One region of the Caldalkalibacillus salinus genome, then DNA from elsewhere that is predicted to be linked to it. Evidence: a T-box and tRNA genes for the amino acid it is inferred to sense, from the RefSeq annotation. Region 1 holds a T-box; the other holds one or more tRNA genes.
What was found. A T-box is a leader RNA that pairs with one kind of tRNA and senses whether it is charged. The one in region 1 lies ahead of leuS (leucine--tRNA ligase), so its partner is inferred to be a tRNA-Leu.
Positions count from the first base shown of each region.

Region 2: it has a tRNA-Leu gene. The T-box ahead of leuS (leucine--tRNA ligase) is inferred to sense a tRNA for this amino acid. The anticodon was not compared.

Region 1 is NZ_JAERVL010000020.1:28,634-34,798, forward strand. It holds gene leuS (leucine--tRNA ligase) at 1-2,409, opposite strand, end outside; T-box leader at 2,537-2,856, opposite strand; gene JKM87_RS12525 (class I SAM-dependent DNA methyltransferase) at 2,923-3,684, opposite strand; gene rsfS (ribosome silencing factor) at 3,684-4,034, opposite strand; gene yqeK (bis(5'-nucleosyl)-tetraphosphatase (symmetrical) YqeK) at 4,090-4,650, opposite strand; gene JKM87_RS12540 (nicotinate-nucleotide adenylyltransferase) at 4,662-5,252, opposite strand; gene yhbY (ribosome assembly RNA-binding protein YhbY) at 5,269-5,559, opposite strand; gene aroE (shikimate dehydrogenase) at 5,561-6,165, opposite strand, start outside.
Region 2 is NZ_JAERVL010000035.1:3,392-9,556, reverse strand. It holds gene JKM87_RS16570 (DsbA family oxidoreductase) at 1-144, opposite strand, end outside; gene JKM87_RS16565 (zf-HC2 domain-containing protein) at 392-1,054, opposite strand; gene JKM87_RS16560 (RNA polymerase sigma factor) at 1,041-1,520, opposite strand; gene JKM87_RS16555 (nuclear transport factor 2 family protein) at 1,844-2,569, opposite strand; tRNA gene JKM87_RS16550 (tRNA-Leu) at 2,872-2,956, opposite strand; gene JKM87_RS16545 (pullulanase) at 3,071-6,165, opposite strand, start outside.

The DNA.
Region 1 (6,165 bases):
TTTATTAGGAACGGCGATCACTTTACGTACTGTTTTACCCTCTAGATGAGCTTTAACATCGTCATGTCCCAAAGCGAGGGTTTCTAATTCATCTTTGCTGATATCTACAGGCGTCATCATTCTCGCTTTGATTTTACCGTTAAATTGAACAACGATCTCAACTTCGTTTTCCGTTAGCATACTCTCATCGAACGTTGGCCACTCAGCGTAAGCCAGACTGTCTTCGTGTCCGAGCAGATGCCATAGCTCTTCAGCGAGATGAGGGGCGAATGGCGAAAGCAGTTTGACGAAGTCCTCAATGGCATCAACAGGAAGGACTTCCTGTTTGTAAGCTTCATTTGTGAAGACCATCATTTGACTGATCGCTGTGTTGAAACGAAGGTTTTCAACATCTTCCGTGACTTTTTTGATCGTCTGATGGCGAACGCGTTCAAAGTCCTCTGTCCCTTGTTCCCACTTAATCTGAGACTCAAGTTCTCCTTCTTCATTAACGATCAGTCGCCATATGCGACTCAAGAAACGATGAGCACCATCAACACCGGTCATACTCCATGGTTTTGTGGCTTCAAGTGGTCCCATGAACATCTCATAAACTCTTAGTGTATCTGCACCATGTGATTCAATTATCTCGTCTGGATTGACAACGTTCCCTTTTGATTTACTCATTTTCTCATTGTTTTCCCCGAGAATCATTCCTTGGTTTACAAGCTTCTGGAACGGTTCTTTTGTTTCCACTACACCAAGGTCGTATAACACTTTATGCCAGAATCGGGCGTAGAGCAAGTGAAGGACAGCGTGCTCTGCTCCACCGATATACAGATCCACGGGAAGCCATTGTTTTTGTTTGTCTTTTGAGCAAACCTCGTCTGAATTGTGGGGATCGATGTATCTGAGGTAATACCAACAACTGCCTGCCCACTGTGGCATTGTGTTTGTTTCTCTACGGGCTTTCATCCCCGTTTCAGGATCGGTTGTCTCTACCCACTCAGACACGTTCGCCAGTGGAGACTCACCCGTCCCAGATGGCTTGATCTCATCAATCTCGGGTAAAGTCAATGGCAATTCGGTTTCAGGTACTGGTTTTGTTGTACCGTCCTCTAAATGTAGGATCGGGATCGGTTCACCCCAGTAACGCTGTCGACTGAATAACCAGTCTCGCAAACGATACGTCGTTTTTCTTGTGCCTTTATTTTCTTTTTCTAGCCAATCGATCATTTGACTAATCGCTTTTTGGTTGGTCAAGCCGTTTAAGAAATCTGAGTTGACGTGCGGTCCATCTCCCGTGTAAGCCTCTTTACCAAGATCTCCACCTTGTACGACTTCCTTAATTGGAAGATCAAAAGCTTTTGCAAACTCATAATCTCTCTCATCATGACCTGGCACGGCCATAATAGCCCCTGTTCCATAATGAACAAGCACGTAGTCGGCAATCCATATCGGCATTTTTTCCCCACTCGCAGGATTAAGGGCATATGCGCCTGTGAAAACACCGGTTTTTTCTTTGGCTAAGTCTGTACGCTCAAGATCATTTTTCATTGCGGCCTGCTCTTGATATTCCTCTACCGCTTGACGACGCTCTTCCGTTGTGATTGAGCTTACTAAAGGATGCTCTGGTGCTAGTACACAATAGGTAGCACCAAAGAGTGTGTCCGGTCTTGTGGTGAATACTTCGAGCGTCTCCTCATGATCTTGAATGTGGAAACAAACTTCTGCTCCTTCAGATTTCCCAATCCAATGGCGTTGCATGTCTTTGATGCTTTCAGGCCAGTCGAGTTCTTCAAGGTCTTCTAGTAAACGATCAGCATAAGCTGTAATCTTAAGCATCCATTGTTTCATCGGTTTACGGATAACGGGATGCCCGCCTCGCTCACTTTTACCGTCAATGACTTCTTCATTCGCTAGAACGGTCCCCAGTGCCGGACACCAATTTACAGGGACTTCGGCAACATAAGCGAGGCCTTTTTTATAGAGTTGCAGGAAAATCCACTGCGTCCACTTATAATAGTTTGGGTCCGTTGTATTAATTTCGCGGTCCCAATCATAAGAGAATCCTAATGCCTTAATTTGACGTCTGAAATTGTCGATATTCTTTTTGGTAATTTCACGCGGATGTTCCCCCGTATCTAGTGCATGTTGCTCAGCTGGTAGTCCAAATGCGTCCCATCCCATAGGATGAAGCACATTGTAGCCGCGCATACGCTTATAACGAGAGATAATATCTGTCGCTGTATACCCTTCAGGGTGTCCCACATGCAATCCTGCACCAGAAGGATAAGGAAACATATCAAGGGCATAAAATTTTTCTTTCTCAGGATGGTCTTCTGTTTTAAACGTTTTATGTTCTTCCCAGTATTGCTGCCACTTTTGCTCTATGGCTCTAAAATGGTAAGCAGTGTGTGTTTTGGCCAAGTGTTAACACTCCTTTTTTATTATGTTAATGGAAAGTTTAGTGTATCAGTATTGCCAGGCTGTCATATATTTCAGACAAAGTATATCAACATAAATATAAAAAACCTCCCACCCTCAGCTCTTAATAGCTAGGGGCGAGAGGTTATTAACGAAAGTTAGTAAAATGGACCCGCGGTACCACCCTAATTGATTCATGCTTTGTTTTTCTCAGTGTTTCAGTCCAAAGATCAAAAATGTTACTGTGTCCATGCGATGACTTTCTGTGCATGTCGAGAAAACAAAGGCATGTTCTTCATTACTCCTTATCGCGGAAATACGGTAGAAACTACTCGTGGTTCATTCCTACAGGCTCTCAAGCGAGTTCGCTCCATCTCGATGTTGACTCGCACCGACCGTCAACTCTCTGCTATCAGATTGGAAGTTACTACTCTTGGTCATTGCCGCTCCATTCATGTGTCTATGCTGTATGGAAAATGTGTTAATTTAATTATGATTATATGCAATATACTGATACTATGTCAACCGTTGTCGAACATTTTTTTTACAGATAAAGAATAATCGCTCGCTATCCTGCTGTGGCGGGTTCCAAGTGAGATCTGCTACCACCTGTAATATGTCGAAACCAACCTCTTCCAACCAACGGCGTAGGAGGTCCTCTTCGTATCCCCGCTGTGTGTGGACTTCATCGTAGCGTATGTATTGATTATCGGTGTGTTGAACAAAATAAGTCAGGTCATGTTCGACCGTGTCGGTGTCTGTCTCTATCCAGCACTGCCACAGTAAAGAAAGGGCTTCGTCATTGGTACCAAATAACGTCTCGCCAAAAATATGACGCATTTTGTACATACTATGGACATCAAAAATAAATAACCCATCATCTGTTAAGTGTTGATACACTCTGTGGAAACAAGCTTGGAGTTGTGATGGTTCTGTCACGTAGTTCAGACTATCTAGAAATGAGATGATGGTATCATACTGAGTTCCTAAATCAAGTTCCGTCATATCTTGGTGGATCCATTGCACATCCACACCTGTATTGGAAGCTTTCTCCTGCGCCACAGCAAGCATCGTTTCAGACAAGTCAATACCCGTGACCTTGTACCCCTGCTGGACCAGTGGAATGGCAATGGACCCTGTACCACAACCTAAATCAATAACTGCGTTAATCTGATGATGATGACGTGCACAAACCTCGTTTAAAAATGTTAACCACTGATCATACGGAACATCGTGCATGAGTTGATCATACACGTAAGCTAAATGTTGGTAACTCATCATTTTGCTTGGTCTAGTTCAACGTATGCGGCGTCTGCCCATAACTTTTCAATGTTGTAATATTCTCTTTCCTCTCTGTGGAAGACATGGGCAACTACATCCCCTAAATCGATAAGCACCCACCGGGCTTCATCAAATCCTTCCATCGGTTTGGGATCTAGCCCAATGTCGAATGCTTTGTCGCGTATTTCTTTGGCTATGGCTTGGACTTGGGTTTCTGAATTTCCATGACAGATCATGAAGTAATCGGCTACGACAGAAAGTCCTGCAATATCTAAAATGACGGCGTCTTGTGCTTTCTTATCTTCGGCTGCTTCTAAGACTGAAGACATAATGTTTCTAAGCTCCATCGAATTTATTTCCCCCTTTAATGTTATGGTGCCCCTTCAATATGTGGCTTATTGCTTATTTCGTTAAATCATTGTAAGCAGCTATTGTTAAAGGATACACTTTCTGGCCCTTAGACTCCAAGAAGCCGATCGTATTTCCGAGTGCTTGAGCTAAAGCTTGGTCGAGATTAGTTTCCGCCTGTTCGCGTACTTCATCAACACCGGGAAAGCGTCGGCCAGGTTCAATGTAGTCCGCTAAGCAAACGATCTTCTCAACGATGGTCATATTCACACGCCCTGTCGTGTGAAAGCGTATAGCGTCTAAGACGACAATATCAGCGATGCCCACTTCTGTTTGAACTAAATAAGCGCCAACGGGAGCGTGCCACAATTCATGATGATACTGTAACAAGTCATCAGGTATTTCGTCCTGCTCTTCAATGATACGCGCCATTTCATGTTTGTCTCTAAACTTAGCGTAATCGTGAAAAATGGCCGCCACTTCCGCTTTCTCAAGGTCATTGGGGCTAAAGCGCTGAGCTAGCTTGACCGCACTCTGTACAACACCTAAAGTATGCTCGTATCTCCCTGTCGTAATCTGCTCCTGTACAAGCTTCAGCATGTCTTCTTTTTTCATTGCACTTCTCCTCACTCCACATATAATGCATGGTGATTGATATACTGAAAAACGACCTCCGGTACCATAAAACGCACACTTTTTTCTTGTTTGCAGCGTTCACGAATCACTGTAGATGAAAGTTCCATCGGTGGCATATCCACCTCTCGAACCGCTTTCGTATAAGAATGATCTGGATGCATAGACCATCCTGGCCGTCCCACTCCCACAAATTCGATTTGGCGTGTGAGGTCGTCTATTTTATGCCACTTCGGTAAGTACTCAACCATATCTGCCCCTATAATAAATACGAAATGTATGGAAGCATGTTCCCTCTGTAAAGCTTGAATGGTTTCATACGTATAGGAAGGACCTTCCCTTTCAAATTCCTTTAGACAAAGCTGAAAATACGGAATATCCTTTATGCTTTGTTCAATCATCTTAAGCCGATGGTGGTCTGCAGTGACTGACTTCCCTTGCTTGTGGGGAGGCACACGTGTGGGTAAGAACCATATCTGGTCTAACTGTGCTTCTTCACGGGTCACTTCCGCCATAAGTAGATGAGCATTATGGATCGGGTCAAACGTTCCCCCTAAGAGCCCCACTTTCTTCATCTCACTCATCCCCTTATCTACCCCTTTATGGCAATTCAATCAACTTATTTTCCTCAGATTCCTTGTATAACACGATGGTGTGACCGATAACCTGCACAAGATAGGCGTCTGTTTCTTCAGCTAACTGTGAAGCCACTTCCTTCGTATCCTGGTCACAATTTTGTAGCACCGAAATTTTTAAAAGCTCTCTTTTTTCTAGTGCATCCTCAATTTGATCCACCATGTTATCGTTGACACCACCCTTTCCCACCTGGAATATAGGATTGAGATGGTGTGCTTGTGAGCGTAGATATCGCTTCTGTTTTCCTGTTAGCAATTTATGTTCCTCCTTGTTGTAATCGATTCAGGACCATGCTTTTCATTTTATCTATGGGTGCTTTGTGAGAAGTAAAGTATTCAAAAGCCAAAGCCCCTTGGTGAATGAACATCCCCAAACCAGAGTGAATGGTTGCTCCTGCACGTTGAGCCTCATGTAGAAATGCGGTTTCTAACGGATTATATATAATATCACTGACGACTGCACCAGGTTGAATGTTGCTTATGGTCAATGGTGTCTGATCAATGTTGGGCCACATGCCTATAGGCGTGGTCTGTACAAAAAGCTGAAAAGAATATTGCTTCACCACCGCCTCTTCCCAATCCAGCACTGTTATATCGGTTGATAAGTCCTGTTCTTCAGCATACACTGTTAGCTGTTTAGCAAGCGTGTGTGCTTTAGTATATGTTCGATTTATGATTGTTAAGCTTCGGATACCATGTTTGAGTAAGTATACACTGATCGCTTTTGCGGCTCCACCTGCCCCTATCATGACTGCGTCCGTTTGGTTTAACTGGATACCTGTTTCTTCTATGAGTGACCTCACATAGCCTTCTCCGTCCGTGTTATAGCCATAGAGCATGCCGTCCCGTTCCACAACTGTAT
Region 2 (6,165 bases), on a different contig from region 1:
TGTTTCCGCAGGATAGGGACGCAATTCAAAAGGCATCCATTCAACCTTTACATCCTTGCCTTCTATCGCTTCTTCTAACGGACCCTCCGCTATAAAGCAGAAAGGTCATACGTAATCTGAGTAAACTCTAACTTTAACTGACATATAGACTCCTCTTTTCGAATAAGTGATTTTTACTTACTAAGATGAATGGTATGGGGTGGTCGATAGCTGGGACAATCCCTAGTTGTTATTTTGGACAACCCCCTCACCAGCATACCCTCATTATTATTTTAAAAGCTGACACAAAAGAGGAGAAATGAAATGCTCAGCTACAGTTCTGTAACGTCTGTACTTTGTCTACAGTCTGAAAAACCATGTCTATACTTAAGATCTTTAAAAACCGTAATACTTATTTCTCCCAAATCAATTCAGCACGTTCTAAAACGCTATCCCAAGAATCTTTTCCTTCAGCAATTTTTTTAGAGTCATAACCAACATAATACACAGCATCAATTTTTCCAATTTCAAGATCAGAGGTATATCCCTCTTGTTCCTCACTGTTTTTTTCAGTATTAATAAGGTTTTTTCTTTCAGGTGAATCGGCTATTGTTTTTGTATAATAAATAATATACACATTCTTTTTCTCTCCATCAATTTCAACTGACATAGGACCCGCTTGGTAATAGCCACCATAAGCTTTACCAATATAACGAATAACCAATTGTTTATCATTTTGAACTTCAATTTTAAATAGATCTTCTGAGTATGGAATTACCGTTTCATAATGAAAAACATATGAAAATGACCCTAATAAAATAGCTGCCGTTATTATAATAGAAAGAACGGAGATCATCACTTTTTTCTTAAACCATTTTTTTCTAATGTTATTAAAAAAAGATACTTCAGTTTCTACTGGAATACACAGTTCCCTTTTCATGGACTCATATTCTTTTTGACATTTATCACAATGCTGTAAATGATCTTCTACCATTTCTTTTGTATCTTGACTAACTACTTTATCAAGATACAGAGGTAAAACATCTTGAATGATTGTGCATTTAATCTCTTTCATCATTCATCTCCTCCATATAATCGATAATTTGTTTCCTCGCTCTGTAATAGGTCACCCTTGCCCATCCTGCACTTTTTCCAAAAAGACGCCCTATTTTTTCAAATGGTAATTCACCAAATGTACGTAGTGAAAAGACCTCCTTATATGGTTCATGCATCGAGTGAAGAAACTGATGAACGGTGAAGGCATCTTCCTCATTCATCAAATGCTTTACAATTTGCACGCCCCTATCTGGTTCTTCTACTACATCTGTGTCTATTTGTCGTTTCTTTTTTTTGTAGTGCGAGAAATATGTATTTTTTGCGATTGTAAAAAGCCATGCTCGAATGTCTTTAGAACCATCAAATTTGTCAATGTTTTTTAACGCCTTAAAAAATGCTTCTTGCGTCATTTCTTCGGCTATACTTTCATCGTGACTTAGTGATTTAATAAACAAATAGACTTGTTTAAAATATTTTCGATAGATCCCCTCAAAATCGATCTCTTTTCACCCCTTTCACTTATACAACTCCTAGACTTTAATTTCGTTACAGAGAGATTTATAATATTTTATACTTTTAAGCAAAAAAGTTTTTTATTATGAGTCCCAGCCCAAGTGATTCAGGGTCAACATAAAATATTTTAATTATCGCAAAAATAAAACGAACAAAAAACCCTCCCGTTATTAGTTAGCGAATAGTGCAAACTAAACGAAAGGGACTGCGTATTTATTGTTGCATACGATTTATTTTGACAAACTGATGTTAGAATCAGCGATTAAACAGGGGAATAAGCGCTACATAAATGATTTCATTCATTGTTCAATTCCTTCTCATTTGGCAACTCAATAAGATAAGCTGTTAAATCTTTTATTGTGTCCTTGTTTGAATGTGTAAACGTATAAATATCACAATAAGCATACGACTGGACTTCACCATTTCCTTTGGGCATCGTCAACGTCCCTTCAATGATTGCTTTATTGCCGTTTATGAGGATATTGTTTGTTTTATATTCTTTCGGAACCACTCCACGCATAGGTTCCATCATTTTGACAACCGCTTCTCTTCCATGAAGTTTAGGCTCACCAACAACATGCCAGTTAACATCTTCTGCTATGTTTTCAATGATAAAATCAATATTTCCGGAAGAAAATGCATCATTGAATCTTTTAGCTCTCATTTCTGAAAAAGGATCCTCCCTAAAATCATAGCCAAAATAGACAATAATTTCTTTGATTTGGTTATCAAAAAACCTAAAGTGTTCCATATTTTGAAAAGTAACACCGGAATTGAGTTCACATTCATAACCAACGAAAGCTTCATTCACATCTGTAAAGAGATGATGGATACGATATTCATGGATGTCTTTACAACTAGGCCAACATCTCGCAAAATAAGTTCCTCGATCGATCTTATCATCAACTGGACTACTAAAAGTGAAGTCTCGACTTAGCAATCCCTCCAAAGTTTCCCTTTCTTTTGTTTCGTATGCATTGAAGTAACCCCGCACTAGGTTTGAATCATTGTTATTTGCCATTCTTTATCCCTCCACTAGATCATGATTTGAATTAACATCTTAATTTATCCTAGCACGTTAAGATATAGTAAATTTCTTACAAGTTGCTATTATGTACGATTCAGATCGTTTTTTATCACTAGAGGTAAAGATATAAGCATTTTATTACGTTCTTGCCAAATAAAAAACAGTCCCTTCCGTTTAATGTCCACAAATAATGTGAACCCCAAACGAAAAGGACTGTGTAAAAGTCGCTAATTTTATTAATTCCCGGCTAGATCAACGATAAATCATCGAAAATCAGCGTCATATCAACGTATGTATGGTACCGGTGGTCGGGTTCGAACCGACACTCCCGAAGGAACACGATTTTGAGTCGTGCGCGTCTGCCAATTCCGCCACACCGGCACAAATTTGGTACACTTGTTTGTTTCAATGATACGAAGAAATGTTACCTTGCAAATTTCATATCAAAATCAAGTGCACCATCCATTATACGCTTCGTATAAGCGTTTGTCAAATTCAGTTTTTGACCAACAGCTGAGCATACCAAGCGTCATGGGCCACATCAGTAAACAAGGTAGCTGCGTTCATTTCTAATTCGAGCACACGTACTAGCTCATCCACAAATTGGGCACGCTTGATAGCTTTAGATTTGTCTTGTGCTCCTTCACGCATTGACGTTTGAGCGTCTTCTCCGATTGAATTTTCAGATGCGTTTTTATTGTTATTATTGTCTCTTTGATCCTGCGGGTCCAATCCTCTAGGTGGTTTTGGACGGTCAGTAGGAATATGTTCGCTATTATCGGCAGCATCTCTTTTCTTTTCTGGCTGCTCTACTTTAACAACAACAGCTGTTAGAGGATCGAGCGTTATTTTGTTACCCGTAAGCTTAAAACCAGACGGACTTTTAACAGCTGTCACACCTGCTTCATCTTTATCTACAATCACAGAACCATGGTTAAGGTTATAGTTTAATGTGAGTGTACGTGTTTGTTCATCAGCGTTCACAAACACATAGTACGCTTCCGTTCCATCAGTGGACATCGTTTTATAGCCGATGATCAAGTCTTCTTCATGTATTTCAGGTGCATTGATCAGGGATACATTAGACTCTATGTCCTCAATTGTACCTAGCCTAAAGGCGTCTGTTGAGCGCCTTAAGGCAATAAGTCCTTTTGTATAGTCACGGGTTAGCGTGTGAATCGGGTAAGCTTCTTCATTCGTCGCTTTCTGCCAATCAAACATGTTAATAGCATCCGTTGAGTCATAGGAATCGTGTATAAAATAAGGATACTCAAATGCTTGTCCTTCACGATCTAGGCCTAGTGTTGACTTGTATGGAGGATCCTCGACGACCTCTTTATAGTCCTCGTGTTTAAACTGTTTTGTACGTCCATACTCCTGCCCGGCATGAATAAACGCTGTTCCTTGGGCTGTTAACAGCATCGTGTTGCCGAGACGAATGCGTTGGTGAATCTCCTCTTGATGATCTTTAGGATCTTTTTTAATAGAAACCGCAATGACATCATGTAGCGTTAGATTATCATGAGCCGCAATATAAGGCACCACATCCCCTGGGTTGGTCGCCACAAAATTGTGTGGGTTAGCCGTTACATTGTCAAAGATTTGCTGAATGTTGCGTGCGCCGCCAGTGATAAACCTCGGTTCGCCCTCGTGACCAAAACCGGATTTCAACTCATTACGGAAATCATCGGAAAAGGAGCCAACGCTCTGTGTATGCTGCATCCAATCCTGGTCCGCCGGCATAACCTCTTCACCATGTTCATCTCCGACAAAGGTCCGCCAACCTTCCCCAATCATGATGATATTGGGGTTGATTGCTTTAGCTCTGTCATAAGCGGTCTGTATACTCTCAGCATCATGATCCCCCATCATATCAAAACGGAAGCCATCCACCTTAAACGTATCGACCCAATACGTGATGGAGTCGACTAGTATTTTTCTGGCCATCTCATGAGTGGTCCCTAGGCGTCCGCCTCCAAAACTTTCACGCGGTGTGCCATCGGCATCCATAAAATGATAGTAGTTTGGCTCTAAGTTTTCAAATATCTCCACTCGCGCCGTATGGTTATAAACCACGTCCAAGATAACACCCATGTCACGACGGTGAATCTCTTTAATTAAATTTTTAAATTCCTCAATACGTTTCTCTGCATCGTCTGGATCCTCTGAATACATACCAGATAGAGAGAAGTAACTGTGAGGATCGTAGCCCCAATTATAATTATTTTGTGTAGAAGCATATTCGAGTAACCTTTGGTCACGATTAAACTCATCAGCAAAGAAGTAGCTCATGACAGGTAGGAGTTGAATATGAGTGACCCCAAGATCCTGTATATAGTCTAACTTCTCTACGAACGAAGCAAATGTACCAAACTCCTGTTGTAATTGGTCATCTATACTAGGATCAGACGTAAAATCTCGAACATGAATCTCATAAATGACGGCGTCCTCACGCTTTTCAACCCCGTCTATCTTAGCAAATTCTAGTTCCGGACCAATTGATGAAGGATCGACGATCGCAGCTTTGCCAATCGGGACTTCGTCTGTGTTGTTACTGTCCCAAGTCGCCATTGATTTGGCATAAGGATCAAGTGTCAGGACCTTCTCTCCATCACGTTCAATCTCATAATGATAATAGAAACCATTCAAATCAGGTTCACCAGTGTTGTTCTCATCTAGTGTCGCTTCCCAGACACCCCGCTCCCCCAATATCATGGGTATATGACTTGAGACTACTTTATCCTGGTCATCACGATGATAAAGAATAACATTCACTTGGTCAGCACTTGGGGACCATAATTTTAACGTGGCCGTCCCATCTTTGTGTAAGGTCGATCCGAGCGTGCCATCGTAGGCGTAAACCTCGTCCATCAGTCTCCAGCCTTTATGAGCGGTCACTGTTTCGTCCCTATATGTCACGTTATAAGGCGCGAGATCGATATTGAACGTACCACGAACGAGGACGATGTTATCTTCTGTGAGGATTTCCACTTCTGTTAATTCAACTTCATGACCTTCATGATTGGTCACGGTTAAATCATTCCTGAGATCCTCTTCATTTAACCTGTCCGTTGTTGTAAAGCGAAGCTCAATTGCGCCCTCCGATACTTGCTCTGCTGCATTCAGACCGTCTTCCGTTACATAATAAGGATTGGTGTAGACGGTGTCATCATTTTCACGCACAAAGATCTGCTTATGATGATCAGAATCAGCAAAGGACATATCTCCCGTTTGCTCACCATTTTCATCTCTTTCAACAAACAGGAAGCCTATTTCATCCGGATCGTCTATTAATGTGATGTCCACATAAGCACCATATGGACCTAATTGATCATTTAATAATGGCTCAGCATCCATGGGCCAGTCTTCAGAAGGATCAGCAACATCCCCCCATGACCATACACCCCAAGGTTCGTATTGCCCATCCTCCCTGTGATAATGAATACGCAATGTATCTTCCGGGAGTTCAACGGGTTCGTATAATGAAATGTCACCTTCTTCAGTTATCCAAACTTCATTCATATTTTCATAGATGGGGTCGATGAAAATGTCACCTGAAAGATTGTCACCTTGACTGTTATTCACGAGCA